Aquitalea magnusonii: one gene and its partner. The protein of the gene in region 1 interacts with the protein of each later gene in a pairwise test. Links are inferred from orthologs where the notes say so. Each region holds a gene or a part of one and is shown in the gene's direction. Other genes may lie near its edges. The genes, in order: uvrA and uvrB.

Evidence for each region.
Region 2: the proteins of uvrA (region 1) and uvrB interact in binary tests that used the Escherichia coli proteins (3 or more experiments, as listed by UniProt). The link is inferred for Aquitalea magnusonii from one-to-one orthologs.

The regions. Positions count from the first base shown.
Region 1 is NZ_AP018823.1:1,445,647-1,460,302, forward strand. The notes cover bases 7,708-11,133. They hold uvrA (excinuclease ABC subunit UvrA), read left to right. Parts: upstream 7,708-8,104; coding sequence 8,105-10,933; downstream 10,934-11,133. Other genes in these bases: DLM_RS07090 (MFS transporter), read right to left, coding at 7,708-7,924; DLM_RS07100 (VOC family protein), read left to right, coding at 11,063-11,133. Also shown: DLM_RS07045 (ABC transporter substrate-binding protein), read right to left, coding at 1-155; DLM_RS07050 (ABC transporter substrate-binding protein), read left to right, coding at 432-2,006; DLM_RS07055 (ABC transporter permease), read left to right, coding at 2,006-3,073; DLM_RS23935 (ABC transporter permease), read left to right, coding at 3,080-3,898; DLM_RS07065 (ABC transporter ATP-binding protein), read left to right, coding at 3,888-4,739; DLM_RS07070 (ABC transporter ATP-binding protein), read left to right, coding at 4,736-5,437; DLM_RS07085 (single-stranded DNA-binding protein), read right to left, coding at 6,014-6,469; more of DLM_RS07090, read right to left, coding at 6,560-7,707; more of DLM_RS07100, read left to right, coding at 11,134-11,506; DLM_RS22975 (hypothetical protein), read right to left, coding at 11,518-11,805; DLM_RS07105 (hypothetical protein), read left to right, coding at 11,818-12,018; DLM_RS07110 (BBE domain-containing protein), read right to left, coding at 12,231-13,877; DLM_RS07115 (hypothetical protein), read left to right, coding at 14,096-14,656. UniProt on the Escherichia coli protein: The UvrABC repair system catalyzes the recognition and processing of DNA lesions. UvrA is an ATPase and a DNA-binding protein. A damage recognition complex composed of 2 UvrA and 2 UvrB subunits scans DNA for abnormalities.
Region 2 is NZ_AP018823.1:973,710-987,832, forward strand. Bases 11,231-14,123 are described here. They hold uvrB (excinuclease ABC subunit UvrB), read left to right. Parts: upstream 11,231-11,617; coding sequence 11,618-13,630; downstream 13,631-14,123. Other genes in these bases: DLM_RS04835 (serine hydrolase), read right to left, coding at 11,231-11,383; DLM_RS04845 (bile acid:sodium symporter family protein), read right to left, coding at 13,882-14,123. In the rest of the region: DLM_RS04780 (ethanolamine ammonia-lyase subunit EutB), read right to left, coding at 1-171; eat (ethanolamine permease), read right to left, coding at 210-1,625; DLM_RS04790 (helix-turn-helix domain-containing protein), read left to right, coding at 2,006-2,980; DLM_RS04795 (PLP-dependent aminotransferase family protein), read right to left, coding at 2,988-4,457; DLM_RS04800 (LysE family translocator), read left to right, coding at 4,686-5,306; DLM_RS04805 (isochorismatase family protein), read left to right, coding at 5,410-5,955; DLM_RS04810 (EamA family transporter), read left to right, coding at 6,016-6,924; DLM_RS04815 (GlxA family transcriptional regulator), read left to right, coding at 6,914-7,837; DLM_RS04820 (LPP20 family lipoprotein), read left to right, coding at 7,941-8,591; DLM_RS04825 (flagellar assembly protein T N-terminal domain-containing protein), read left to right, coding at 8,591-9,886; DLM_RS04830 (GNAT family N-acetyltransferase), read right to left, coding at 9,941-10,423; more of DLM_RS04835, read right to left, coding at 10,517-11,230. UniProt on the Escherichia coli protein: The UvrABC repair system catalyzes the recognition and processing of DNA lesions. A damage recognition complex composed of 2 UvrA and 2 UvrB subunits scans DNA for abnormalities.

The DNA.
Region 1 (14,656 bases):
TGTACGCTGCTGAATTCGAAACCCTCGGCCGGGTCCAGGCTGGCCAGATCGTCGATGGACTGAGCCACCACCAGGACATTTTTCGGGGTGCCGGCATTGGCCGTCTGGCACAGCGCCAGCCCGGTCAATATGGCAAGCGCAATCGGCTTGTGCATGCTTCATCCTCCTTGAATTGGATGCCCATTATTTGATTTGGCGGGTTTTTTCCAAAATCCATTTATGTATAAGCAATGCAGATTTTCCTGAACCGGACGGTATTGCGAGTGACAGGAATGCCATTATCGGAGGAGGGTGATTCAGGTAAAAAAATGTTAAATACGGCGAGTTGATTTGTTTGATTTCTTGCTGATTTGCATAGCAGAAATTCTGATTTAGCCGTTGGCAATGCTTTGTTTAATATCTGGCAGATTCCTGGCAGATAAATAAAGCAAATGAAAAAAATCTCGTACTCCATGCCGCTGCTGGCCAGCCTGACAGCATTCTGCTATCCGGCGCTGGCCGCAACGCCGGCCAATACCCTGGTTATTGCCCAGTCCATCGATGACACCTCCAGTTTTGACCCGGCCCAGGGCTTTGAGCTGACCACGGTGCAGGCTTTCAATAATCTGTACCAGCGTCTGGTGCAGGCCGATGTGCAAAACCCGCAGCGGCTGCAACCGGACCTGGCCCTGTCCTGGCAGCTTGGCAAGGACAAGCGCAGCCTGATTTTCAAACTCAACCCCAAGGCGCGTTTTGCCTCGGGTAATGCGCTCACCGCAGACGACGTGGTGTTTTCGCTGGCGCGGGTGGTGAAGCTGAACCAGGAGCCGTCCTTCATCCTGAGTCAGTTGGGCTGGACGGCGCAGAACGTGGATAGCCTGATCCGGCGTGTGGATAGCCAGACCGTGCAGCTGAGCTGGACGCTGGACGCCAGCGCCGATTTTGTCTTGCGCCTGCTGTCGGCGCCGGTGGCATCCATTGTGGACAGCAAGGAGGCGCTGGCGCACCAGCAGGACAATGACCTGGGCCATCAGTGGCTGGGCAGCCATTCCGCCGGTAGCGGCCCCTTCCGCATTCGCAGCTATGTGCCGCACGAGGCACTGGTGCTGGACGCCAACCCCAGTTCGCCACGCGGCGCGCCAAAGCTCAAAAGCATTGTCATCAAGAACGTGCCGGATGCCGCCGCACGCCGCCTGTTGCTGGAGCAGGGCGATGCCGACATCGCACGCAATCTGGGAGCGGACCAACTGGCAGGCCTGGCGGGCAAGCCCGGCGTGAAGCCGCTGGCCATTCCTTTTGCTTCCCTGTATTTCCTGCAGATCAACAGCAAGGCCTCGCCGGCGCTGGGGAATCCGGCGTTCTGGGAGGCGGCGCGCTGGCTGTTCGATTACCAGAAGATTGCCAATCAGCTGCTGCAAGGCCAGTTCCAGGTGCATCAGTCCTTCCTGCCCGATGGCTATCCGGGGGCCTTGAAAGACCAGCCCTACCGTTACGACCCGGACAAGGCGCGTGCCATCCTGGCCCGTGCCGGGCTGAGCAATATCACGCTGAAATTGTCGGTGAACAACCAGCCGCCTTATCTGGACATCGCCCAGGCCTTGCAGGCCAGCTTTGCCAAGGGCGGGGTGAAGGTGGAGCTGCTGCCCGGCATCAGCGCGCAGGTATCCACCAAGGTGAAGGCGCTGGATTACGATGCGGTGCTGACATCGTGGGGGCCGGATTATTTCGACCCGCATACCAATGCCTCGGCCTTTGCCTATAACCCGGAAAACGGCAGCAAGACCCTGGCCTGGCGTGCCGGCTGGCATATTCCGGAGCTGAACCGGCAAACACTGGCGGCCATTGCTATTGCCGACCCGGCCAAGCGCGCCGCCGCCTATCAGAAGCTGCAAAAGACGGTACAAAAGTCTTCGCCGTTTGTGATTGGCCTGCAGGCCCGCAGCCTGATTGCCGTGCGCAGCAACCTGAAAGGCTATGTGCAGGGCGTGAACCCGGACATGGTGTTTTACGACAAGGTCAGCAAGTAATGCGCAGCGTGTCCGAGCGTCTGCTGTTTGGCCCGCTGTGGGGCGTGGCGCGCAAGTTGTTGACCATGCTGCTGACGCTGCTGCTGTTGCTGACGCTGACCTTCTTGCTGTCGCGCATGGCGCCCATCGACCCGGTGTTGCAGGTGGCGGGCGACCATGCCAGTCAGCAGACTTATGCCCAGGTCAGTCATGAGCTGGGGCTGGACCAGCCCTTGCCGCTGCAACTGGGCCGCTATCTGCTGCGCTTGCTGCATGGCGATCTGGGCGTCTCCAGCACCACCGCCCAGCCGGTGGCCAGCGACCTGGCACGTGCTTTTCCGGCCACGCTGGAGCTGGCGACTTACGCCATCGTGCTGGCTTCGGTGTGTGGTGTGGCGCTGGCCTTGCTATCGGCACTGAAGCCCGGCGGCTGGCTGGACAATCTGGTGCGCTGTTTTTCCTTGCTGGGCTATTCGGTGCCGGTGTTCTGGCTGGGGCTGCTGGGCCTGCTGCTGTTTTATGCGCGCTTGCATTGGGCAGGCGGGCCGGGCCAGCTGGATGATGCTTATCTGTACAGCCTGAATGAGCGCAGCGGCTTCATCCTGCTCGATAGCTGGCGCAGTGGCGATGCCGAAATATTGCGCAATGCCGTGTCGCACCTGTGGCTGCCGGTGTTGCTGCTGGCCATGCTCTCCATGGCGGGTATCACGCGCTTGTTGCGGGCGGCATTGCTGGAAGAGTGCGGCAAGGAGTACGTCACGCTGGCGCGGGCCAAGGGAGCAGGGCGCTGGCGCATTCTGTGGCGGCATGTGCTGCCCAATGTCAGCGGCACCCTGGTGACGGTGCTGGCCCTGTCCTACAGCAGCCTGCTGGAAGGTGCGGTCCTCACCGAAACCGTGTTTGCCTGGCCGGGCATAGGCCGCTATCTGACCACGGCGCTGTTTGCCTCGGATGTGGCCGCCATTCTGGGGGCCACGCTGGTGATAGGCAGCAGCTTCGTGCTGCTGAACATGCTGGCGGACAGCCTGGTCCTGCTGCTGGACCCGCGCAGTCGGCAGGCCGACATCGCTCACCCCTCATCGCGATAAATCATCATGTCAATGTTGTCCAAAACCAATGCTTTTACGCTGGGCAGCGCCATCATCAGCGGCATCATCGCGCTGGCGGTACTGGCACCCTGGCTGACCCCCTGGGACCCTAACCTGCAAAACATCAGCGAGCGCTTGCAAGCGCCGTCGGCCAGCCACTGGCTGGGAACCGACGGCTTCGGCCGCGACCTGTTGTCGCGGGTGCTGTTCGGCACCCGGCCCACCTTGCTGCTGGTGGCGCTCATCCTGCTGCTTACCGTGCCGCTAGGCCTGCTGGTGGGCATTACTGCCGGCTATCGTGGCGGCTGGCTGGAGGTGCTGCTGATGCGGTTGACCGACGCCTTTCTGGCCTTGCCCAGCCTGGTGATTGCGCTGGCCTTTGTCGCCATCCTGGGGCCGGGCCTGCTCAATGGTGCGCTGGCGCTGTCGCTGACCAGCTGGCCCGGTTTCGCCCGGCAGGCGCGTGCCGAAACCCTCAGCCTACGCCGCAGCGACTACCTGGCTGCCGCCCACATGCAGGGCATCAAGGGCTGGCGGCTGATGGTGGGGCATATCCTGCCGCTATGTCTGCCCGGTGCCATCGTGCGCACTGCACTGAACCTGGGGGGCATCATTCTGGCTGCAGCCGGGCTGGGCTTTCTCGGCATGGGGGTGAAACCGCCGATGGCCGAATGGGGCGCGATGGTGGCCGAAGGCAGCAAGGTGATTTTTGACCAGTGGTGGGTGGCGGCGGCACCGGGTGGTGCCATCTTGCTCACCAGCCTGGCCTTCAATCTGCTGGGCGATGGCCTGCGTGACAGAATGGACCCGCGCCATGCAGCCTGATCAACAAACGCCTTGCTTGCTGGATGTAGAGGCGCTGACCATTTCCTTGCGCCAGCAGCCGCAACGCCAGTTGGTAAAAGGCATTTCCTTTACCATGGGCAAGGAGTGCGTGGCGCTGGTGGGGGAGTCTGGCTCCGGCAAGTCACTGACTGCGCGCGCACTGATGGGCTTGCTGTCCCCGTCCTGCCAGTTGCAGGCACAGCGCTTGTCCTTTGCCGGGCAGGATGTGCTGTCGCTGGGTGAAAAACAATGGCGCAGCCTGCGGGGCCGGCAGATTGCCATGGTGCTGCAAGACCCCAAATACGCACTGAACCCCGGTTTGCGCATTGGTACGCAGCTGGAAGAACCCTTGTTGCTGCATACCCGCCTGTCCCCGCGCGAACGGCGCGACAAGGTGCTGCACATGCTGGATGCGGTTGGCCTGCCCGACCCGGCCCGCTTGCAACATGCCTTGCCGCATCAGCTATCCGGCGGCATGGGGCAGCGGGTGATGCTGGCCATGGCCCTGATCACCGAACCGGCCTTGCTGATTGCCGACGAACCCACCTCGGCACTGGATGCCGCCCTGCGCGAGCAGATGCTGGCGCTGATGTTGCGACTGGTGGCTGAGCAGGGCAGTGGCCTGTTGCTGATCAGCCATGACCTGCCGCTGGTGGCGCAGCATTGCCAGCGCGCGCTGGTGATGTATCAGGGACGACTGGTGGACCAGCTGGCAGCCGCGGATTTACCGCAGGCTACCCACCCCTATACCCGTACGCTGTGGGCCTGCCGCCCCGGCAAGCACAGTCACGGCACGGTGCTGCCGGTATTTGACCGGCAATGGCTGGAGACGCTGGCATGACACAGCAAACCATCATCCGTTTACAGGGGTTTGGCGTCAGCCACCAGGCAGGCAGAAACAGCCGGCAGGTGGTGCATGATGTTGATCTGGAGGTCCGGCAGGGCGAGTGTTTCGGCCTGATCGGCGCTTCCGGCTGCGGCAAGTCATCCCTGCTGTGGGCATTGGCCGGGCTCAATCCGCACTGGCATGGCACCATGTCCATATTCGGCACCGCGCTGCGGCCGGGGCAGCCTTTTGCCGGCCAGTTGCGGCGCGATGTGCAGATGGTATTCCAGGACCCTTACGCCTCCTTGCACCCGCGCCATCGCTTGCGGCGTACCCTGAGCGAGCCATTGCAGTTGCAGGGCGAGCGGGACATCGCGGCACGCGTGGATGCCGCCTTGCAGGACGTGGGGCTGGAGCCGGACATCGCCACGCGCTATCCGCACCAGATTTCCGGCGGCCAGCGCCAGCGCATTGCCATCGTGCGTGCCTTGCTGCTGCAGCCGCGGCTGTTGCTGCTGGATGAACCCACCTCGGCGCTGGATATGTCGGTACAGGCGGAAATCCTCAACCTGCTGACCAGGCTGAAACAGCAACAAAACTTGTCCATGCTACTGGTCAGCCATGATGGCGATGTGATCGATCACCTGTGCGATCGTGCCGTCCACATGCAGGCCGGACGCCTTAGCGCCGAATCCAGGGGGCAAACAACATGAAGTCACAAGCCTTTGCAGCCATGCTGCGCTAAGCCTGCAACCGGGTGGAAGCAAACGACCCGCGCCCCGCCAGTGCCGATGTAGTCATCATCGGTGTGGTCGGGGTGAGTGCAGCCCTGCATCTGGCCCGGCGCGGCCTGAAAGTTGCCTTGCTGGAAAAGGGCCTGGTGGCGGCCGAGCAATCCAGCCGCAACTGGGGCTGGGTGCGCCAGCAAGGGCGCGTTCGGCGAATTGCCTGTCGCGGTAGCACGCGACCGCCAGGCTATCTTTGCGCCGCAACGCATCCCCAAGCACCAGACCCGCTGGAGCGGCTTCGACGGCAAAGTCATCTCGCTGTATGCCCGGAATACGACTGTTCGGGAAATCCAGGCCCATCCGGAAAAGAGGGATGGCACCGCAGTCTCACCCAGCCGGATCTCCTCCATCACCGATGCCGTCAGCCAAGAGGTCAAAGCCAGGCAGGCTCGCCCGCTCGATACCGCTATCAAAGTGTGGTGTGGCTAATCCAAATAACAAAAAGCCCATGTCCGCTAGGAACATGGGCTTTTTATCAACAAAACAGTAAGGAAGTCGCTGTCAGAACGGGATGTCGTCGTCCATATCGTCCAGCTTCGGTGCCGGTTTGGCTTCCATGCGACGCGGCGCGGCCGGTGTGGCGGCCGGACGGGACTGGGCAGCCGGTTCGCCGTAGGCGTAGTTGTCGTCCATGGACGAGCCGCCTTCGCGCTTGCCGCCTTGCAGGCTCAGTTCGTTCACGCGCACATCCGGCGACAGTTGTTTCTGGCCTTCCTTGTTCTGCCATTCGCGCAGGGTGAGCTGGCCGTACACGGTCACTTGCTGGCCCTTGCTCAGGAAGTTTTTCAGCGATTCGCCGCGCTTGCCCCATACCTGGCAGCTGAACCAGTTGGTGGTCTTGCGCTCGCCAAAGCCGATGTCGCTGGCCACGCGGAAGCTCAGCACCGGTTCGCCGCTCGGGGTGTAGCGCAGTTCGGCGTCTGCCGCCAGGCGTCCGTCAAAAGTGATGCTGTTCATGTGGATCTCCGATTCGATTCGATAATGCTGCGCCGGTATTGGCCGACGCATGATTGCAGGGTGAGGTGCGTCCTGGCAATGGCCGCACCGTCAGGAATAAGTGGCTTCAACCAGTTGTTTCACGCTGTTTTCGTCCCAGCCTTGCTGGGAAACCTTGAGGTAGGCTACCCGGTCTTCCATCACCACCACCGCTTCGCTGACGCCGGCGAGGGCGGACAGCTGCTGTGATAGCTGTTGCGGGTTGCCTTGCCAGTCCTCGCCGATGTGGAACATCACCGAGCGCACTGCCTGTGGTGCCTGCATGCTGAAGGATGCCAGCAGCCAACTGGCCATCAGCAGGCTGGTAAAGCCGAACACACCGGCCGGGCCGTAATGGGTGTACAGCCAGCCGCCGGCGGCGGCCCCCATGAACAAGCCAAAAGACTGGGCCGTATTATACACACCGATGGCCGTCCCTTTGGCATCGGCCGGGGCAATTTTTGAAATCAGCGAGGGCAGGGTGGCTTCCAGAATGTTGAAGGCGATGAAATACAGGCCCAGCCACATCACGATCTGCCAGAAGCTGTCCAGCGCCAGTGCCATGCCCAGCTGGGCGGCAGTCATGATGGCGATGGCACCGATGAATACCTGTTTGAGCCGGGCTTTTTTCTCGCCATAGATGATGGCAGGCACCATCAGCAGGAAGCCGATGACGGTAACCGGCAGGTACACCTCCCAGTGGTGGGCCTTGTCCAGGCCTGCGGTCTTGATCAGGGCAAACGGAATGGTGACGAACATGGCCATTTGCGCGGCATGCAATGCGAAAATGCCGTAGTTCAGCCGCAGCAGTTGCGGGTTTTTCAGTACCGCCGGCAGGCGTTTGGTATTGGCTTCGGTATCCGAGTGAAAGCGCGAGATGGCCGGGTCGGGGATGATCAGCCACACGCCCACCAGCGCGGCCAGCGACAGCGCGCCAGTGAGCGCGAAAATGCCGTTGACGCCGATGTACTGCGCCAGTACCGGCCCCAGCACCAGGCTGACGGCAAAGGTGGTACCGATGCTCATGCCTATCATCGCCATGGCGCGGGTGCGGTTCTCTTCGCGGGTGAGGTCGGCCAAGAGGGCGGTGATGGCGGCGGAGATGGCACCGGAACCCTGGATCACGCGGCCGATGGTGAGGGTGACAATGTCGTGCGCACCGGCAGCCACGAAGCTGCCGATGGCAAACAGCAGCAGTCCGCCGTAAATCACCTTCTTGCGGCCGATGCGGTCAGACAGCATGCCCAGCGGCAGTTGCAGCAGGGCCTGGGTGAGGCCGTAGCTGCCCAGTGCCAGGCCAATCAGGGTGTGGTTGTCGGCTCCGCGCAGGGTTTGCGCGTAGATGGCAAACACCGGCAGGATCAGGAACATGCCCAGCATGCGCAGGGCGTAAATACCAGCCAGCCCGAGGCTGGCGCGCAGTTCAAGCGAATTCATGTGTGTTGTCGTTATCGATTCAGGAGTCAGGCTATCAACGCCGCCGATGGCCAGCGGTTTACCTTGCAGGCCATTGTCCTGCGCTGCCTTTTTTGCTGCAGCGCATACTTTGGTGGAGCGGCGGTAGCCAAGTCGGGTATATTATCAGGTTCCCCGACCGACTGAGTAACGCTCTCACACATGGACACCATCCGCATTCGTGGCGCTCGGACGCACAATCTGAAAAACGTCAATCTGGATTTGCCGCGCAACCAGTTGATCGTCATCACCGGCCTGTCCGGTTCCGGCAAGTCCTCTCTGGCTTTTGACACCCTGTATGCCGAGGGCCAGCGCCGCTATGTAGAGAGCCTGTCGGCCTATGCGCGGCAGTTCCTGCAATTGATGGAAAAGCCGGATGTCGACCTGATCGAAGGCCTGTCGCCAGCCATTTCCATCGAACAAAAAGCTACCAGCCACAACCCGCGCTCCACCGTGGGTACTGTCACGGAAATCCACGACTACCTGCGCCTCTTGTTTGCCCGTGTGGGCGAGCCGCACTGCCCGGAACACGGCGTGCCGCTGGCATCGCAAACGGTCAGCCAGATGGTGGACCATGTACTGGCGCTGCCGGAAGAAACCCGGGTGATGATCCTGGCCCCGGTGATTGTCGGTCGCAAGGGTGAAAACCTCGACCTGTTCGACGACCTGCGCGCCCAGGGCTTCATCCGTGTGCGGGTGGATGGCGAAGTCTACGAAATCGACAGCCTGCCCAAGCTGGACAAGAACAAGAAGCACACCATCGAGGTGGTGATCGACCGCCTGAAAGTGCGCGAGGACATGAAGCAGCGGCTGGCGGAAAGCTTTGAAACCGCCTTGCGCCATGCCGAAGGCCGCGCCATTGCGGTGGAGATGGATAGCGGCCAGGAACACTGGTTTTCGGCCAAGTTTGCCTGCCCGGTATGCAGCTACAGCCTGCCGGAGCTGGAACCGCGCCTGTTCTCCTTCAACAACCCCATGGGTGCCTGCCCCAAGTGTGACGGCCTGGGCGAAATCACCTTCTTCGACCCCAAGCGCGTGGTGGCCCACCCGGAGCTGACCCTTGCCGCCGGTGCCATCAAGGGCTGGGACAAGCGCAACCAGTTTTACTTCCAGATGCTGCTGGCGCTGGGCGAGCATTACGGCTTTTCGCCTACCGAGCTGGCCTTTGAAGACTTGCCGGAAAAAGTGCGCCATGTGGTGCTGCACGGTTCCGGGCGCGACAGCATCGAATTTGTCTACATGTCGGAGAAGGGCACCCGCTTTACCCGCGCCCATCCGTTCGAGGGCATCATCCCCAACCTGGAACGTCGCTACCGCGAAACCGACTCCAGCGCGGTGCGCGAGGAACTAGCCAAGTACCAGAACAACCAGCCCTGCCCGCACTGCCAGGGCTCGCGCCTGCGGCTGGAGGCGCGCCATGTGTTCATCGGTGGCCGCACCCTGCACGAACTGAATCAACTGCCGCTGAAAGAAACTGCGGCCTTCTTTGCCCAGCTGGAATTCAGCGGTCAGAAGCAGGCGGTGGCGGAGAAGATCGTCAAGGAAATCAGCGAGCGGGTGTCCTTCCTGAATAATGTCGGTCTGGACTACCTCAATCTGTCACGTTCCGCCGATACCCTGTCCGGTGGCGAGGCACAGCGTATCCGCCTCGCCAGCCAGATCGGCTCCGGCCTGACCGGGGTGATGTATGTGCTGGATGAGCCATCCATCGGCCTGCACCAGCGCGATAACGACCGCCTGCTGGCCACACTGATGCGCCTGCGCGACATCGGCAACAGCGTGATTGTGGTGGAGCACGACGAAGACGCCATCCGCGCCGCCGATTACCTGGTAGACATGGGCCCCGGCGCTGGCGAACACGGCGGCGAAGTGCTGGTGGCCGGCACGCCGGCTGATGTGGCAGCCAATGAAAATTCGGTGACCGGTGCCTTCCTGTCCGGCCGCCGCCGCATCAACTGGCCGGGCGAGCGCCGCGCAGTCAACCCGGAACGGGTGCTGAAGCTGCATGGTGCTACCGGCAATAACCTGAAGAACGTTTCGCTGGAGCTGCCGCTGGGCATGCTGGCCTGCATTACCGGCGTGTCCGGTTCCGGCAAGTCCACCTTGATCAACGACACCCTGTACAAGATTGCCGCACGCGACCTGAACGGCGCCAGCGAAGAACCGGCACCTTACGACAGCATCGAAGGGCTGGAGCTGCTGGACAAGGTGATCAACGTCGACCAGAGCCCGATCGGCCGCACCCCGCGTTCCAACCCGGCCACCTATACCGGCCTGTTCACCCCTATCCGTGAACTGTTTGCCGGGGTGCCGCTGTCGCGTGAGCGCGGCTACGGGCCGGGCCGGTTCAGCTTCAACGTCAAGGGCGGGCGTTGCGAAGCCTGCCAGGGCGACGGGGTGATCAAGGTGGAAATGCACTTTTTGCCGGACATCTACGTGCCGTGCGACGTGTGCCACGGCAAGCGCTACAACCGTGAAACACTGGAAGTGCAGTACAAGGGCAAGAACGTTTACGAAGTGCTGGACATGACAGTGGAGCAGGCGCTGGAGTTCTTCAGCGTGGTGCCGGCAGTGGCCCGCAAGCTGAAAACACTGATGGACGTGGGCCTGGGTTATATCCGCCTGGGGCAGAGCGCCACCACGCTGTCCGGTGGCGAAGCGCAACGGGTGAAGCTGGGGCTGGAACTGTCCAAGCGTGACACCGGCCGCACTTTGTATATTCTGGATGAACCCACCACCGGCCTGCACTTCCACGATATCGACCTGTTGCTGCAGGTATTGCATCGCCTGCGTGAAAACGGCAATACCGTGGTGGTGATCGAGCACAATCTGGACGTGATCAAAACCGCCGACTGGCTGATCGACCTTGGCCCGGAAGGCGGCGCGGGTGGTGGCCAGATCATTGCCACCGGCACACCGGAACAGGTGGCGGATAATCCGCTCAGCCATACCGGGCGTTATCTCAAGCCGCTGCTGCAACCGCGCACCTGAGCGCGGCACGCGCTGCGCAGTACCAAGCCGCCGCCGGCCACATTGCCATATCGTTGCCGACGGCGGCAAACACCGTAGAATGAGCACGCGTCGCTTGCTGGCGCGTCACCCACACCCGATGAGGATGCAATGCTATCGCTTGGCAAGATTGACCATATCCATATCCGTGTCACCGATCTGGCAAAGGCGCAGGGCTGGTACCAGCGTGTACTGAACCTGGCACCGGACACCCGCTACAAGCACATGCAGAGCGGGCCGCACGGCGTCGTGATGCTGATGAACAGCAATGGTTCGGTGCGTCTGGCCATTTCGCAGGAAGACAAGCCGGTATGTGAGCCGGGCTCGGTAGCCTTTCTGGTCAGCGGCCAGGATTTTCTGGAATGGATAGACCAGTTGGCCGGCGAGCGGGTGATCGACCGCGCGGGCCAGACGGTGGCGCGCGACTCGGTGGTGGATCACCAGTTTTTCTGTTCCATCAGCTTTGTCGATCCGTTCGGCAACCCGTTCGAGATCGTCAGCTACGACCATACCTGGCTGGCAGGCAAGCTCAAGCTGGCCAGCAAACCGGCCTGACCGGCTGCGTGCTACCGCATTGGCCACCAACCCGCTACGGCGGGTTTTTTCATGCCTGCCGTGCTGAAAAATGCTGTCAAATCAGGAAACTGGGTGAGGTGATGCCTGAGTGTCGTCAATTGGCGACTCAAAAAGTGCTGCCATTTCAATAACTTGGGTAATTTCTTGCCATGCTTGTCGCTCACTGCCGACAACTGGCATGGTCTGGGTGGGTGCTTTTCAATGCAAAGCATTGTTTTTAAATGACAATGTGTGGCTGGCATGGTGTTTGCAAAAACAGGCTTGTCTTCCAACCACATTGAAAGAAGCTCATGCAAAAGAAATTGCTTGTTGTTGCCATGCTTTCCCTGCCTCCGGCCAGTCTGGGATTGATCAATCTGGTATTTGCCGCCTCTCCCGCGCCGCAGACACAGTCAGAGCAGCCAGAGGCTTCGGCACCACAAGGCAATCTGCCTGATGCAGCACCGGAGCAAGACAGCAGCATGCCGCAGCCCGCCGGACAACAGCAGTAAAGCTGCCACACCGGGTTTGAACCGGTGACGTAACAAGGCCCGCCAATGGCGGGCCTTTTTCGTTCCAGCCATGGGTCGACTGCCGTGCGGCACCGGCCGGACGTGGCCTCTGCGCAGCTTGCTCCTGGCCTTCCTGCCAAGCAAAAGGCCCGCAAAATTGCGGGCCTGCGTTGAACAGGCTCAGCCTGTTTCAGATGGCAAAACCATGTCCGTTAGCGGGTAGGGCGTTGCAATGGAATGGACATTTCATGACGGAACAGATTGTGCGGGTCAACCTTGTTTTTCAGCGCAATCAGCCGGTCAATCAATGCCTCATCCTGGTAGTAAAGATGCAGCCAATTCGGATCAACCTGGGTTGAGCCATCGTTGACATATTTCATATCCACATCGGGATAATTGATATAGCAGCCCTGGTATGCCGGCAGTAGCGGGCGATTACCCGTCGAGGCATGCACGGCATTGTAAATGCGGCGAATCCAGGCTACTTGCACGTCGTCCTCTTTCGGGTCAGTCCAGTAGGTCTGATATTGTGCCTTGAGGATGGATTGACGTTGCGGAACGGCAGTATGTCCAGTGCCATTGGCATTGATCTTGCCGCCATAGGAGTCAATCTGCACCAGGGATTGCGTCATTGCCGTGTCGTTAAGGTTGGTCAGGTTTTCAAACAGCGCTTTGCATACCTCATCGCTGAAGTTTTCAATCTGATATTCAGACTTATATTTGCCACGCTGATTATTACCCGAGCCATTGATGCTTTGGGTGACATAAATCCAGTCCATCGCCATCAGCGGGTCTGCCTGGCTGAGTGTCATGCCGGCATCCCGGCGTCCCAAGGGGTTGATATTGGGAAGCAGGAAGGCATCATGAACCACACCGGGTTTGCCTGCTGCATCATTCATCTTCTGGATGAAGTCATTCAGTGGCTTGTCGCGCTCACCGCCAACCAAACCATCTATACCGGTGTACTGGATGGCCAGGACAATATTGTCGTCACTATTGATGTGATTGAGCTTGAACAGGGTAAACAAGCCCCCATTGCCAATTGCCGGGTCCGGATTATTGGAATTGGCATCATTGTCATGAAACCATTGCCAATAAGCCTGCAGCAGTTTGGTGAAATTTTCCGGGTGCGCCTGGAACCATTTCCAGTCATATTTCAGCGGATACCAGTATGCTTGTTGCGGGGCTTCCGGCAGTTTGGCGTAGTAATAATTGATGATGATGCCAAAGTTGCCGCCACCCGCACCGCAGCAGGCCGTAAACAGCATGCGGTCGGTTTCATCGGTACTATCGGCCCGTACATGCTTGAATTGCAAGCTTTTACCATCCGCGGCGGCGACCAGGATATCCACGCCGCTGACCCAGTCTACCGTCAGGCCATGCAGGCGGGACAGCAGGCCATAACCACCGCCACTGACGTGGCCACCAACACCAACCGAGTAGCAAGAACCACCCGGAATGGTTTTTCCTGCTTGTCTGTAGAGTGAAATGTAGCCATCCCAGTTTTGATTGCCGGTGGCAATACGGAACTGATAGCCGTGACCATCCTTGTCATAAGGTGACTTGACCTTGCCAGCGGCATCATGATCCATGCCTTTCATTTCACCAAGGTCAATGATGGCAAGTTTTTCTGTGGCATTCAGACGGTTGGAAACAAAACCTTCATAGCAATGGCCACCGCTGCGTACCGTAATGCGGAAGCCTTCGCTTAAGGCTTCATTGGCTGCGGTTTGCACTTCTTCCGGTGTGCTGCAGATATAAATACGCTGCGCGCCATCTTCGCTGGTAATTGGCCAGCGCAAATTAAAACCCTTTTGTAGGGCGATATATGTTTTATTGTTGCTTTCAATCTTGTTCATGATAAATCCCATCGGTTATTAATCAAACAGCAAGGCGACTCATTGCTGAGAATTTTCTTGCCCTGCGGTATGAATTGTTGGTCTGCTGAGCTGAATTATCAATAAGTTATATTGTATTTTTCTTATTAACTGTACTTTGGTTCAGTATCTGCGGTGTATGTCATTTAAATGTCAGGTCCTATATTAGTGGCCGATATTGTTGAGAAATCAGTGTGGCTGTGACTGATATTCAAGATGTGATGACATTTGAAAATGACTGGGGTGGTGTTGGTCTGTGTATGGAAATTGCACCCAATGGAACGTATTGCAGTCGATATTCTCTATCGAAATACATATTTGTATTACTTAATATATTTAAGGAGTGTTTTGTGAGATTGAAAGACTTTGTGTCCATTGTTGTGATTGCCTCGATGTTGGTAGGCTGTGCCAGTGCCAACTTGACTGGCTTTCTGGGTTCGTTTCGTCATGCCGGGAGTGGCCAATATACTGATACTGATCAGGCAATTCCGTTTATTTCAATGCTGTTTGATAATGGAGGCGTGGTAAATATTGATGTGGGTGAACTGCCATTTGTTTATGCCAAGCTCAACCAGGATGGAGAGCTGGAATCGGTTCGGCCACTCGAGGGCGGAGTCAGGCTGGATGATGGCCAACTGCTACAGGGCTATCACTCTGATTCCTATGTCATCCGGCGCAGCTACAGTAAAACAGATAGTCAAGGGCCTGTGGTGATGCCGGACAAACCCGACGCCCTGGCCGCCTGGTTAAGTCCGGATATG
Region 2 (14,123 bases), 470 kb from region 1 along the record:
GGCGAGTGGCACGTCGGCCAGACACATTTGTGCCGCCACCCGCTCTTCGGCGCTACTGGCGGCAATCCCGGCCAACTGGTCGCCCGAACGCAAGGGCGTGGCGCGGGCCAGCAGGGTTTTCAGATCGTCGAAACGGTAACGGCGCGGGCCGATGGTAATGGCGTAGGACATGGTTTACCGGGGTGTGCCGGGCACACCCCGCCTCTCTCTTATTCGCTACGGGCAACAGCAGGTTTCAGCGTGGTGGCGTCGCCACCTTCCAGCAGATGATCGCTGGCGGCAGCAGCACGCTGGCGATGGGTCAGCAGGTAGTAGGCATAGGCCACGGCCAGGCTGCCGGCAAAAATCAGCGCCAGCAACTGGTTGTACCAGATCATGGCCAGCAGGCATACCGCCGCGCAGGCCAGTGCCAGGCCGGGCAGCAGCGGGTAGGCTGGTGCGCTGAACGGACGGGTCAGGGTGGGTTCGCTGCGGCGCAGTTTGAACAGGGCCAGCATGGACACGATGTACATCACGATGGCACCGAATACCGACAGGGTGACGATGTTGGCGGTCAGCGGCTGACCGGCAATCTGGATCAGGTCGTCACTGAAGATGGCGGCAATGCCGACCATCCCGCCCACGATGATGGCGCGATGCGGTGTCTTGAAGCGCGGGTGGATCACCGCCAGCATCGGCGGCAGATAACCAGCGCGGGCCAGCGCGAAAATCTGGCGCGAATAGCCCATGATGATGCCGTGGAAGCTGGCAATCAGGCCCAAGAGGCCCAGCCATACCAGCATGTGCAGCCAGCCGCTGTTGCTGCCCACGATCAGCTTCATCGCCTGCGGCAGCGGGTCGTTGATGTTGGCCAGCTTGCTCCAGTCACCGGCACCGCCTGCCATGATCATCACGCCCATGGCCAGCGCCACCAGGGTGAGGATGCCGGCTACATAGGCGCGCGGAATGGTGCGGCTGGGGTCCTTGGCTTCCTCGGCGGCCATGGCAGCGCCTTCGATGGCCAGGAAGAACCAGATGGCAAACGGAATGGCGGCAAACATGCCACCGATGGCGCTCAGGCTGAAGCTGTCGCCACCGGCCCAGCCGTGGTGGGTGAAGTTGTCCCAGCTAAAGCCCGGCGACACCACGCCCATGAACAGCAGCAATTCGAAAATGGCCAGCAGGGTGACGACCAGTTCGAAGGCGGCGGCCACGCTGACACCGACGATGTTCAGCGCCATGAACACGATGTAAGCACCGCAGGCAATCCACTTGGCGCTCAGCTCGGGAAACTGCACGTTCAGATAAGCACCAATGGCCAGCGCAATGGCCGGCGGGGCAAACACGAATTCGCACAAGGTGGCAAAGCCGGCGACAAAACCGCCCACCGGGCCAAAGGCGCGGCGCGCATAGGCAAACGGGCCGCCGGCATGCGGAATGGCGGTGGTCAGCTCGGTAAAGCTGAAAATGAAGGCGGTATACATGATGGCGACAAACACCGAGCTGAGCAGAAAGCCCAGCGTGCCGGCCTGGGCCCAGCCATAGCTCCAGCCGAAATATTCTCCCGAGATCACCAGCCCGACGGCGATCCCCCATAGTTGCCAGCCGCCCAGCTTGCGCGCCAGGCCGTGATTGCTGTTGCTCATGACATTTCCTCTTTTTTGACTCACTTCTCCCTGCCCGGTGCGATGGCATCCGGGGTCTGTGATGTATGCTAGGCAGGCTGGTGCAAGCGGCGTTATCGGAAATCGGAAAACAAGAATCACCGCTTGCGCGCTCTGCCGCTGCTCTGCGCGGTACCTGGTCGTGACCGTGCAAGAGTCATGCCCGGACCATGATGGCTGGTGGTGCGCGATGGCATGCTTGCAGTGCCGATTTGGCACCGGGATGAGGCATGCGGCTGGCGCAGATGCACCGAGGCGGGGAATTTGCCGATTTACGATAGCGCTGGCGCAGAAAAGCGCCATCAGGGCTGGTGTGCTTCTTGCTAATCATCTGCAGGATCAACGATTTCACGGAGCCGCAGATGGACCCGCTGGCACATGGCTTATCACTGCAGTTTGTCACCCGCCTGGCCGATGATGCTGCCGATCAGGCCGCCTTCATCAGTGGCTGGCAGCAGGATTACGCGCAGATCTCCTGTGGCCGTTTTTCCGGTCGGCTGGATGAGCTGTGCCTGGGGCGCTTGCAGGTGTTCCGCGAATACTCGGCCCGCGAAACCTACCAGCAATGCCAGCCGTGGCAAGGTGCCATCTGGTTTGGCATTCCGGCACCGGGCAGTGGTGAGCGCTTGCGCTTTCATGGCCGCAGCGTGCCTCCTTCCGCGGTGCTGGTGGCCATGGGCGGCACCGACTTCACCTTGCGCACCCCGGACGACTTCACCATTTACGGCATCGTGCTGGAGCAGCAGGTGCTGGCGCAGCGCCATCTGGAGCTGTTTGGCCGCGAGCTGCCGCCGCTCTGGCTGCAGACGGCTGCGGTCTGCCTGGCACCAGACACGCACCAGGCCTTGTGCGGACAGATTGCCGAACTGCTGGCGCTGGCGCGGCAAACCCCGGACAGCATTGGCCGCCAATTACTGCTGGATTGTTCGGTGGATGCCTTGCTGCTGGCCTTGTCACAGTCTGCCGCAGAACCATTGCTGCGGCGTGAGGGCAGCAGTCAGCGCCACTGGCAATGGGTGGAGCAGGCACGCCAGCGCGCCTTGCAGCCGGCGCAGAACTGGCTGAGCGTGGAGGGTTTGTGCCGTGAGCTGCATGTGACACGCCGTACCCTGCAGAACGGCTTTCAGGAAGTCACCGCCATGAGTCCGCTGCCTTTCCTGCGCGCACTCCGGCTTAATCAGGTGCGTCGCCTGCTGCGCTCACCGGTCAGCGGGCAGGAGAGTATCCAGCAACTGGCCGAAGACTGGGGTTTTGCCAGTCCCAGCCATTTCAGCTACGACTATCGCCGCCTGTTTGGCGAAACGCCCAGCCAGACCCGGCAGCGGCCACGCCACTAAGCCGACATCAGCCGCCTTGCTGCGCCAGTTGCTGTTGCACCAGCATGCCCACGCGGGTGAGGGCGGCGACATAGCGCTCGTCCAGCGGATAGCAGCAGGACAGGCGCATGGCATTGCGGTAGCGCCCGCCGGGTGAATATAGCGGACCTGGCATGATGCTGATGTTTTCGGCAATGGCGGCATGAAACAGCGCCACGCTGTCGCAGCCTTCCGGCAGTTCCAGCCAGATCAGAAAGCCGCCGGCCGGGTCGGTGGCGCGGGTGCCGGCCGGGAAGTGACGGGCAATCAGGCCACGCACTTTTTCCACATGCTGGGCGTAATGGCGCTTGAGCGCCCGCAGGTGGTGGTCGTAGCCACCGGATTCCAGAAACGCGCCCAGCGTTTCGGACAGCACCATGGGCTGGGCCACCGAAGAAGCAAACTTCAGCTTGCGCAAGGCCGCGCCAAAGCGGCCGCCTTCCATCCAGCCGATGCGAAAATCCGGGGCCAGCGTCTTGGTGTAGCTGGTGCAGAAGATGATCCAGCCATCTTCGTCAAAGGCCTTGGCCGCCGGGGCCTGGGTGTCGCTGAACTGCAGCTCGGCATACAGCCCGTCCTCAATCAGCGGCACCTGATAATGATTCACCAGCCGCGCCAGCCGCTTTTTGGCTTCCAGCGGCATGCTGCAGCCCAGCGGATTATGAATGTTGGGCATGGCCACCAGCGCGCTGATGCGGCCTTCGGACAGTAACAGCTCCACCGCATCCACCGACAAGCCGTGTTGCGGGTCGGTGGGAATCTCCACCGCCTTCAGGCCCAGGCTGGCAAACAGCGGCAGCAGGTTGAAATAGGTGGGCGATTCCAGCCCCACCGCATCGCCCGGCTTGGTGACGGCGCGCAGTGCCAGTTGCAGTGCTTCCATGCAGCCATTGGTGAGGATGATGTTTTCCGCCTGCAAGGCCATGCCCAGCTCCATGCTGCGGCGGGCAATCTGCACCCGCAGCCGCTCCGAGCCGGGCGGCAGGGCATAGGTGCTGACCATGCCGGGCTGACGCCGCAATATCTGCCCCATCAGCCTGGCCAGCTTGTTGCCGGGGTAGAAGTCGCTGCCGCGCGGGCAGGCCAGTGCCAGGTCGATGAAGCCGGGGGTTTGCTGCGCATCCAGCACTGCGCCGATCAAATCCAGTACCTTGCTTTCGGTGGGCTTGGCGGCGCTGCTCTGAGTCATCACCGGGCGGGCGGGGGAGGGCAGGCGCGCCCGCACATAGTAGCCGGACTGCGGCCTGGCCTCGATCAGCCCGCGGTCTTCCAGCACCCGGTAAGCCGCCACCACGGTGTTCAGGCTCAGTTGCCGGCTTTGCGAGGTACGCCGTACCGATGGCAGGCGTGAACCGGGCGGCAGGGTGCCGCGGGCAATGGCCAGCGACAGGTCTTCGGCCAGTTGCTGGTACAAGGTGGCGTTGGGGGCGCTGGTGCGCGGCAGGATGTCTGGTGGCATAGGCAGGTATTCCGGGCAGGGCTGAGGCAAGCATCAACAATGCCGCAGCACGGCAACTGGCGACAGTGACAGTGCTCATCATAGTCTGTGGTGACAGTTGCGGTAAATGTATAACTGTCACCATGACAATAGTGAATTGTTGCGGCTGTCACCATCTGGCGCTGTGGCCTTAGCATGATGAAAACGCATCACCAACCGGGTCGATGCATTGCCCTGAGGAGCCCTCACATGCTGGAAGCCGCCTTGCTGTCCTATGTGGGTGTGATGTCCATCACGCCTGGTCCCAACAACCTGATGCTGGCCACTTCCGGCGTCAATTACGGCTTTCGCCGCACCCTGCCGCACATGCTGGGCATCAGCCTGGGTTGTTCGGCCCAGGTATTCATTACCGCCAGCCTGCTGGCCTGGGCCTTGCAATGGATACAGGTGGCGCGGCTGCCGCTGGCGGTGGCCGGCTGTATCTATTTGCTGTGGCTGTCGTGGAAAATTGCCCGTTCTGCCGCACCGCAGGGCGGGGAGGGCGGCAAGCCGATGAGCTTTCTGGCGGCGGCGCTGTTCCAGTGGGTCAACCCCAAGGCCTGGGTGATGGTGCTTAATGCCTCAATCCTGTTCATGCCGGCCGCGGCGGAAACCCGGCTGAGCGCCGCCTTGTTGCTGGCGCTGGTGTTTGCCGTGGTCAATCTGCCCTGTATCAGCCTGTGGGCCTGGATGGGCGAGCGGCTGCGCCATCTGCTCAGTGCCGCTCCGGCCTTGCTGCTGTTCAATCTGCTGATGGGTCTGCTGATGGGAGGCACCGCGCTGTGCTTGCTGCTGGATGAAATCCGCCATGCCTGGCCGGGGCTGCTGTAAGCTGAGCTTATGTCCCGATCTGGCAGTGTCTTGTCTGCTGGTGGCATTCTGCCTCAGTCCGTGTCGCCTTAGACTGTGTCCCTATTTCACAGGGAGCATGGATATGGACAAGGCAGCACTGCTGGTGATTGATGTGCAGGATTCCTTTTTGCAGCGCGACTACTGGGACGAAACCGCCTTGCCGCCGTTTCGCCAGCACGTGCTGGCGCTGATTGCCGGCGCGCGCGCGGCAGGCATCCCGGTGGTGTATGTGCTGCACGAGGATGGCGACGGCCCGTTTGCCGCGGCCAGTGGCTTTGTGCGGCCCATGGCCTGGCTGCCGGCCAATCCGGATGCCATCTTCATCAAACACGTGCACAATGCCATGCTGGATTCCGGCCTGCAGCCCTGGCTGGCCCAGCGTGGCATCGGTAAGCTGCTGGTGTCGGGCATCCGCACCGAGCAGTGCTGCGAAACCACCACTCGGGTGGCGTCCGATCTGGGTTTTGCGGTGGATTTTGTCAGTGAAGCCACCATGACGTTTGCCATGCGCCATCCGCTCAGCGGCAAGCTGTACAGCGCGGAGGAAATCCGCGAAAAGACCGAGCTGGTGCTGGCCGGACGTTTTGCCGACATCGTCACGGTGGAGCAGGCGCTGGCGCGGCTGTAGACCACCTATTTATCCGGCAGGCAGGCCATGGCGGCCTGCTGCTGTTACGGAGCAAGTTTCATGCCCTTGAAGGATGTATTGCAGGCGCTGGCCATCGTGCTGATCTGGGGCGTCAATTTCGTGGTGATCAAGTACGGCGTAGCCGATGTGCCGCCCTTGTTGCTGGGGGCCTTGCGCTTCATGCTGGCGGCCTTTCCGGCGGTGTTGCTGGTGCGCCGGCCCACGCTGCCCTGGGGCTGGGTGGCGGCGTATGGCTTGACTGTGGGAGTGGGGCAGTTTGCCTTTTTGTTCTCCGCCATCAAGCTGGGCATGCCGGCCGGACTGGCCTCGGTGGTATTGCAGTCGCAGGCTTTCTTTACCCTGATCCTGGCCGGGCTGATGCTGCATGAGCGCTGGCAGGCGGCGCAAATCCTGGGCCTGCTGTGTGCCTGTGCCGGGCTGGCGCTGATCGGACTGGCCAAGGGCGGCAGCATGACCGCCATTGGCTTTGGCCTGACGCTGGCGGCGGCGTTCTGCTGGGCGGCATCCAATATCATTGTGCGCTTGATGGGCAAGGCCGGGCACAAGGTGGAGCCGCTTAACCTGGTGGTGTGGTCCAGCCTGGTGCCGCCGCTGCCCTACCTGGCCTTGTCCTGGTGGCTGGAAGGGCCGCAGCGCATGGAAATCGCCTTGCGCCATTTCTCGCTCGGCTCTTTCCTGGCGGTGGCCTATCTCGCCTTCATGGCCACCTTGCTGGGGTATGGCATGTGGAGCCGCCTGCTCAGCCGCCATCCGGCCAATAAAGTGGCCCCATTCTCCTTGCTGGTGCCGGTGGTGGGGGTGCTTACCTCTGCGCTGTTGCTGGGCGAACGGCTGAGCCTGTTGCAGGCCGCGGGCAGCGTGCTGTTGCTGGCCGGACTGGTGGTGAACGTGTTTGGCGGCATGCTGCTGGCACGCTGGCGGCGCGGGGTGGTGGCCCATGGCGCGTGAAGTCTGGTTTGTCCTGCCGCCGCGTTTCATGCTGCTGGACTTCGCCGGCCCGGCCGAAGCGTTTCGTATTGCCACCGAATTTGGTGCGGACTTTAGCCTGCATTACGCGGCAGTGGCACCTGCCGTCCGCTGCTCACTGGGCTTGCCGCTAGGCGGCATGGAGGCGCTGCCGCAGCAACTGCCGGATGACAGCCTGATCATCATCCCCGGTGCCGATTGCTCGGCTGAAGCCTACGCCATGCCCGAGGCGCGGCAGATTGCCGCCTGGCTTGGCCGTTGTTTTGATCCGCAGCGCCATGTGCTGGCCACCGTCTGTTCGGCGGCCTTGCTGGCCGGTGCCGCCGGTTTGCTGGCCGGGCGGCAGTGTACCACCCATCACAGTCTGATCCAGCGCTTGCAAGTGAGCGACCGTAGCGCAAGGGTGCTGGAAAACCGGGTATTCGTGCAGGATGGGCCGCTTTGGACCAGCGCAGGCATTACTGCCGGCATTGATCTGGCACTGCAACTGATCAGCCTGTTGGCCAGCCCGGCCATTGCCCGCGATGTGGCGCGCGAGATGGTGGTGTATTTCCGCCGCTCGGCTCAGGATGTGCAGTTGTCACCGTGGCTGGCGCATCGCAATCACCTGCATCCCGCGGTACACAAGGTGCAGGACCTGATAGCCGCCAGCCCGGAGCGGGACTGGAGCCTGGCCGCCCTGGCCGATCAGGTGCATGTCAGTGTGCGCCATCTGTCGCGGCTGTTTCGCGAGCATGCCGGGGTGTCGGTGCATGATTATCATCTGGCCCTGCGGGCCGCCCTGGCCCGTCAGTGGCGCGCTGCCGGGCTGTCCAAGGAAAAGGCGGCGCTGGCTGCCGGGTTTTCATCGGCCCGTCAGTGGCAGCGGGTGCAACAGACAGCGGCGGCATCTTGACAAAAATTAACTAAAGTAAAGCCAGGTGCAGTCGATATAATGCTGACGCTGCGCCCGCGTGCGCCTGCCTTTGTCCCAAGAACAAGTAGAAATGGTCACCGTCATGAACATCCGCACCTGCCGTATGGCCGCCGTATCCCTGTTGCTGGGTCTGACTGCCTGTGCCTCGGCCAGTCAGCCTGTTGCCGAAGCGCCGCGCACTGCGCCCGAACCTGCTGCCAGCAATACCGTGTTTACCGGCGTGGGCTATGCCGGTGCCGGTATCGAGCCGGAAGCGCCCCGTGTGGTGGTGAAGGAAATCAATCCCAATGCGCCCATCGTCATCCGGGCGACCGGCAGTGGCGCAGCACCGTATTCCTCGGCACTGACCCCCTCGCAGCGCAAGCTGCTGTCCATGCGCGCCGCTCGGCTGGATGCCTTCCGCTCCATTGCCGAACAGGTGCAGGGCATGAAACTGGTGGGTAACAGCTCGGTGGCCAATATGGTGGCCACCAGCGACGGTTTCCGCACCTATGTGGATGCCTACCTGCGCGGCGTGCGTCTGGTGTCCACCAATATGCTGCCGGATGGCACCAGCGAGGCCGTGGCGGAAATCACCCTGGATCAGGATTTCTACAAGCAATACAAGAATGCGCTGGAAAAAACGGGTAGTGTAATGAAGGCCGCCCAGCAAAATGGCGTGGCTGGTCTGGAGTGCGCCGAAGGCAACTGCGGTGCTACCCGTTATGAAAGCAATTACTACGTAGCCCACTGATGACGACACGGCTTCTGTCCCGCATGGTAGCCGCCCTTGTGGCGGCTTTTGCATTGTCTGCCGCCTTGCATGCCGCCCCCATCGTGGCCGAAGGGGTGGCCGATATGGATGCCGGCAGCCCGGCGGCGCGCGAAATGGCCATCCGCGATGCCCTGCAGCAGGCCGCCATCAGCAATGGTGCCGAGCTGCAATCGCTGCAGTTGCTGGATTCCGGCAATCTGAGTGAAAGCAGCGTGCTGTCCGCACCATCCTTGCAGGGCAAGGTCAAGATACTGCAGGAGTACAGCAGCGACGGCATGTATCACGTGCGGCTGAGCATAGACCCGCAAGCCAGTGCCGCCGGTCCGGTAGGGGCCGCGCCGCAACCGGCGCAAAATGCCAGTTGCGGCATGCCGGCTGGCCGTAGCCTGCGCCGCAAGTTGCTGACCACTTATTTTTATGTGGTGAATCCGGCAGAAGCCAACGACCTGCGCAATCTGGCCAGCAGCCTGCCGGCAGAGCTGGCCCGCCGTTTGCGCCAGCAAAACCGCTTTGATGTGCGCAATGCCGGACACCTTACCGTGTTGAGCAATATGGCCGCGGATGAGCCGGTGGCCGGCTGGGAAACGGTGCGTGAACTGGGGCGGCGTGAAGATGTGCAGTTCGTGGTGGCCGGGCGGGTGTTGTCCACCGGCGTGGTGGGCAAGAGTCTGCGCCATACCATGTATGAATCCAACAATACCAGCCAGCAGGGTGCTTACTACACCGGGCCGCTGGCCGGGCTGTTTGGCGGTGCTTTCAAATATGCCGCTTCGGCACGCCAGTTCGACCTGGAAGTATGGGTGTACGATGCGCTGACCGGCGCGGTGCTGGCTGACCAGCGCATCAGCCGCATTGCCCAGGGCAAGGTGGTGGCGCAGTTGCCGGTGGATTTTGCCACCGCTGCCTTCTGGCAGGGCGATTACGGCAAGGTGGTGGATGCGCTGCTCGACCAGGCCAGCCGCCAACTGGTGGATGTGGTCAGCTGCATTCCGCTATCGGCCAAGGTGGTGAAAGTGGAAGATGGCCGGCAGGTATTTGTCAATGTCGGTGGTTTGGATGGCATGAAGGTGGGCGACCAGATGCTGCTGTACAAGCCGCGTTCGGCCCAGATCGTGCGCAGTGGCGGCGGTGTGCGTGAGCTGGGCGTGCCAGAGGAACTGTCCGGCACCATCACCATTACCCAGGTCCAGCCCAACTTCTCCATTGCCCAGGTACAAAGCGCCAGGCTCAAGGTGGAAGAGGGCGATTACGTCCGTTTCATGACCCGGCGTTGAGCCCCTGTAAAGAAGCCCCGCGTAATGCGGGGCTTTTTGCTGGAGCTGGTTGCTTCAGGCCTGCTCGGCAAACTGCAGCAGCGCATCGCCGGCCAGGCGGTATTTCACCCATTCGGACTGGGCGGCAGCACCAAAGGATTCATAGAAATCAATGGCTGGCTGGTTCCAGTCCAGCACGCTCCATTCGAAGCGGCCACAGCCGCGGGCAACGGCCAGTTGCGCCAGGTGACGCAACAGTTTTTTGCCGGCACCACTGCCACGTCCTGCCGGGGTGATGTACAGGTCTTCCAGATACAGGCCGTACTTGCCCTGCCAGGTGGAATAATTGAAGAAATATACTGCATAGCCCACCGGCTGCTCGTCCTGCAGGCAAATCAGGCCATGGGCGGTGGCATCCGGCCCGAACAGGGAGTTTTCGATGTCAGCCACGCTGGCCACCACCTCGTGTTCGGCTTTTTCGTAAATGGCCAGTTCGCGGATAAAACCCAGAATCAGTGCAGCATCGGCACGGGTGGCGGGGCGGATGGTAAGGGTCAAGAGCAACTCCTGCTGCGGGTCGGCAGACCCGTCTGCTTCGGCATGATGAAAAAAGGCCGGTTACCCGGCCCGGATGTTTCTGTCAGCAAGCGGTCAGCCCGCCAGCCAGTTGCCAGGATGCGCCTCCAGCCAGGTTTTGATGCTGCGCGCATCATTAACGCGGGCGGAATTGCCTCCAGCGGCCAGCAGCACGATGATCAGCGGCTGCGAACCCACGGTGGTCTGCATCACCATGCAGCGCCCGGCTTCCTGGATGTAACCGGTTTTCTGGATGCTGATGTCCCAGTTACCCTCGCGCACCAATGCATTGCTGTTGCGATACTGCAGCACACGGTTGCGAACCGAGACGATCTGGTGCTCCGGCGTGGTGGTGAAGGTGCGGATCAACGGGTAGTTGTGCGCGGCTTTCACCATGCGGGCCAGGTCGTGCGCGGTGGAGGTGTTGCGCAGATCCAGACCGGTCGGGTCGTAGAACACGGTTTCGTTCATGCCCAGGCTGCGCGCCTTCTTGTTCATGCGCTCGACAAAGGCGGCAGTGCCGCCGGGCAGGGCGGTGCGGGCCAGCGTGGCGGCGGCACGGTTTTCCGAGGACATCAGTGCCAGCAGCAGCATTTCCTTGCGCGGCAGCGTGGTGCCCACGGCCAGGCGCGAGGTGGTGTTTTTCAACCGGTCGATCTCGGCATCGGAAACCGTGACTTCCTGATCCAGTGATACTCCCGAATCCAGCAGCACCATGGCGGTCATCAGCTTGGTGATGGAGGCGATGGGCATGCGCTGGTGGATGTTTTTTTCGTACAGCGGCTCGCCGGTATTGCCATTAAGTACCAGTACCGAATGTGAATTCAGGCGTGGTACGGCATGGTCTGCCATCTGGCTGGCTACCATGACGCCAGGCGGCGCGGCCACTGCCGGCATCGCCAGGGCGGCGGAAACCAGCAGGGCGGCAAATTTTCTCAGCATAAGAGATACACTCCCGTGTCTTGTCGGTGGAGATACAGCCTGTCAGAAAACATGCTTACATCATGTTGATGTGCAAGGATTCTTCATCTCGGCTCGTGATCGGGTTGCTTACATTTTAAACAATGTTTTGCCATTGCGGCAGGCAATTTTCAGATAAATTCTGTTGCGAATCGGGAGTGAGTTCCACACCTTATCGGCGTAAAATCGTTGGACTTGAACCCGCGCGAAAACACCATGCTGCTTACCTTCCCGGATAGTCCTTTCCGTCTGCATCAGCCATTCCCGCCTGCTGGCGACCAGCCCACTGCCATTGCCCAGCTGGTTGAGGGGCTGGAGGATGGCCTGTCCTATCAAACCCTGCTGGGGGTTACCGGTTCGGGCAAGACCTTCACCATGGCCAATGTCATCGCCCGTACGGGCCGGCCCGCCATCATCATGGCGCACAACAAGACGCTGGCGGCGCAGCTATACAGCGAAATGCGCGAGTTCTTCCCGGAAAACGCGGTTGAGTATTTTGTCTCCTATTACGATTATTACCAGCCGGAAGCCTATGTTCCCAGCCGGGATCTGTTCATTGAAAAAGACTCCAGCATCAATGAACACATCGAGCAGATGCGCTTGTCCGCCACCAAATCCATTCTGGAGCGGCCGGACTGCATCATCGTGGCCACGGTGTCGGCCATTTACGGTATTGGCGATCCATCCGACTACCACCAGATGATCCTGCACCTGAAAGAGGGCGAAACCACGCCACAGCGCAGCATCATCAGCCGCCTCACCACCATGCAGTACGACCGCAATGATGTGGATTTCGGCCGCGGCACCTTCCGCGTGCGCGGTGATGTGATTGACATCTTCCCGGCGGAAAGCAGCGACACCGCCTTGCGGGTCAGCTTGTTTGACGATGAAGTGGAAACGCTTACCCTGTTCGATCCGTTGACAGGCGTCACCAAACAGCGGGTGGGCCGCTACACCGTGTTTCCGTCCAGCCACTATGTGACGCCGCGCGACACCGTGCTCAAGGCTTGCGAAAAGATCAAGCTGGAGCTGGCCGAGCGCATCCAGTGGTATCAGAAGGAAGGCAAGCTGGTGGAGGCACAGCGCATTGAGCAGCGCACCCGCTTTGACCTGGAAATGTTGTACGAGATGGGCTTTTGCAAGGGCATCGAAAACTACTCGCGCCATTTTTCCGGCCGCGCACCGGGCGATGCGCCGCCCACCTTGATTGACTACCTGCCCAAGAACGCGCTGATGTTCATCGACGAATCCCATGTCACCGTGCCGCAGGTGGGCGCGATGTACAAGGGCGATGCTGCGCGCAAGAGCAATCTGGTGGATTACGGTTTCCGCCTGCCGTCCGCGGTGGATAACCGGCCATTGAAGTTCCACGAATTCGAACAACTGATGCCGCAAACCATCTTTGTTTCCGCCACCCCGGCTGCGTATGAGAAAGAACACGCCGGTCAGGTGGTGGAGCAGGTGGTACGTCCTACCGGCCTGGTAGACCCGGTGATCGAAATCCGCCCGGTGGCCACCCAGGTGGACGATTTGCTGTCGGAAATCCGCCTGCGCATGGACCTGGGCGAGCGGGTGCTGGTCACTACGCTCACCAAGCGCATGGCCGAGCAATTGGCCGACTACTACACCGAGCACGGCATCAAGGTGCGCTACCTGCACAGCGATATCGATACCGTGGAGCGAGTGGAAATCATCCGCGACCTGCGCCTGGGCATGTTCGACGTGCTGATCGGCATCAACCTGCTGCGGGAAGGGCTGGATATTCCGGAGGTCAGCCTGGTGGCGATTCTGGATGCCGACAAGGAAGGCTTCCTGCGCTCGGACCGTTCGCTGATCCAGACCATAGGCCGTGCCGCGCGTAACCTTAACGGCAAGGCACTGCTGTACGCCGACCGCATTACCGACTCCATGCGTCGTGCCATGGACGAAACCGAACGCCGCCGCGCCAAGCAGCTGGCCTTCAATGCCGAGCATGGCATCGTGCCACAGGGCATCAACAAGAAGATCAAGGACATCATCGACGGCGTGTACAGCGTGGAAGACCAGCGCAAGAAGCTGGTGGATGAAGCCAAAGTGGCGATGATGGACGAAAAGACGCTGGCCAAGGAAATCAAGCGGCTGGAGAAGGAAATGATGGAAGCGGCGCGCAATCTGGAATTCGAAAAAGCCGCCCGCCTGCGCGACGAATTGAAGGCGCTGAAGGAAAAGATGTTCATCAGCGATCTGTAACCCGCATTTATTGCCAGCCCGCTCGCGCTTTCTGCAAGGAAAGCGAGGCACCCTTCTTCAATTGGCAGGGCAAGGGCAATGGCGGGGAAGGGGAAGGGGAAGGGGAATCGATGGGAGGCTGCGGCAGCAATCCGCGAGTCGAAAGTGCTGGCGGTGCCGGAGCGCTGTGCCAGCGCAGCCAACGACGTTGTCAGCAGCTTGAAGCCCCGTCAGTGTGATGCTGACGGGGCTTTGTCTTGCCGGCCTTGTATTTATACAGTCTGGGCTGCCTCGGCTGCCAGTTGCTGCTTGCGGTAGCGTTGGGCCAGCACGGCGCAGGTCATCAGTTGAATCTGGTGAAACAGCATCAGTGGCAACACGATGGAACCGATGGGATGGCCGGCAAACAGTACCTTGGCCATCGGCACGCCGCTGGCCAGGCTTTTCTTGGAGCCGCAGAACACGATGGTGATCTGATCGGCGCGGTCAAAACCCAGTTTGCGGCTGGAGTAGG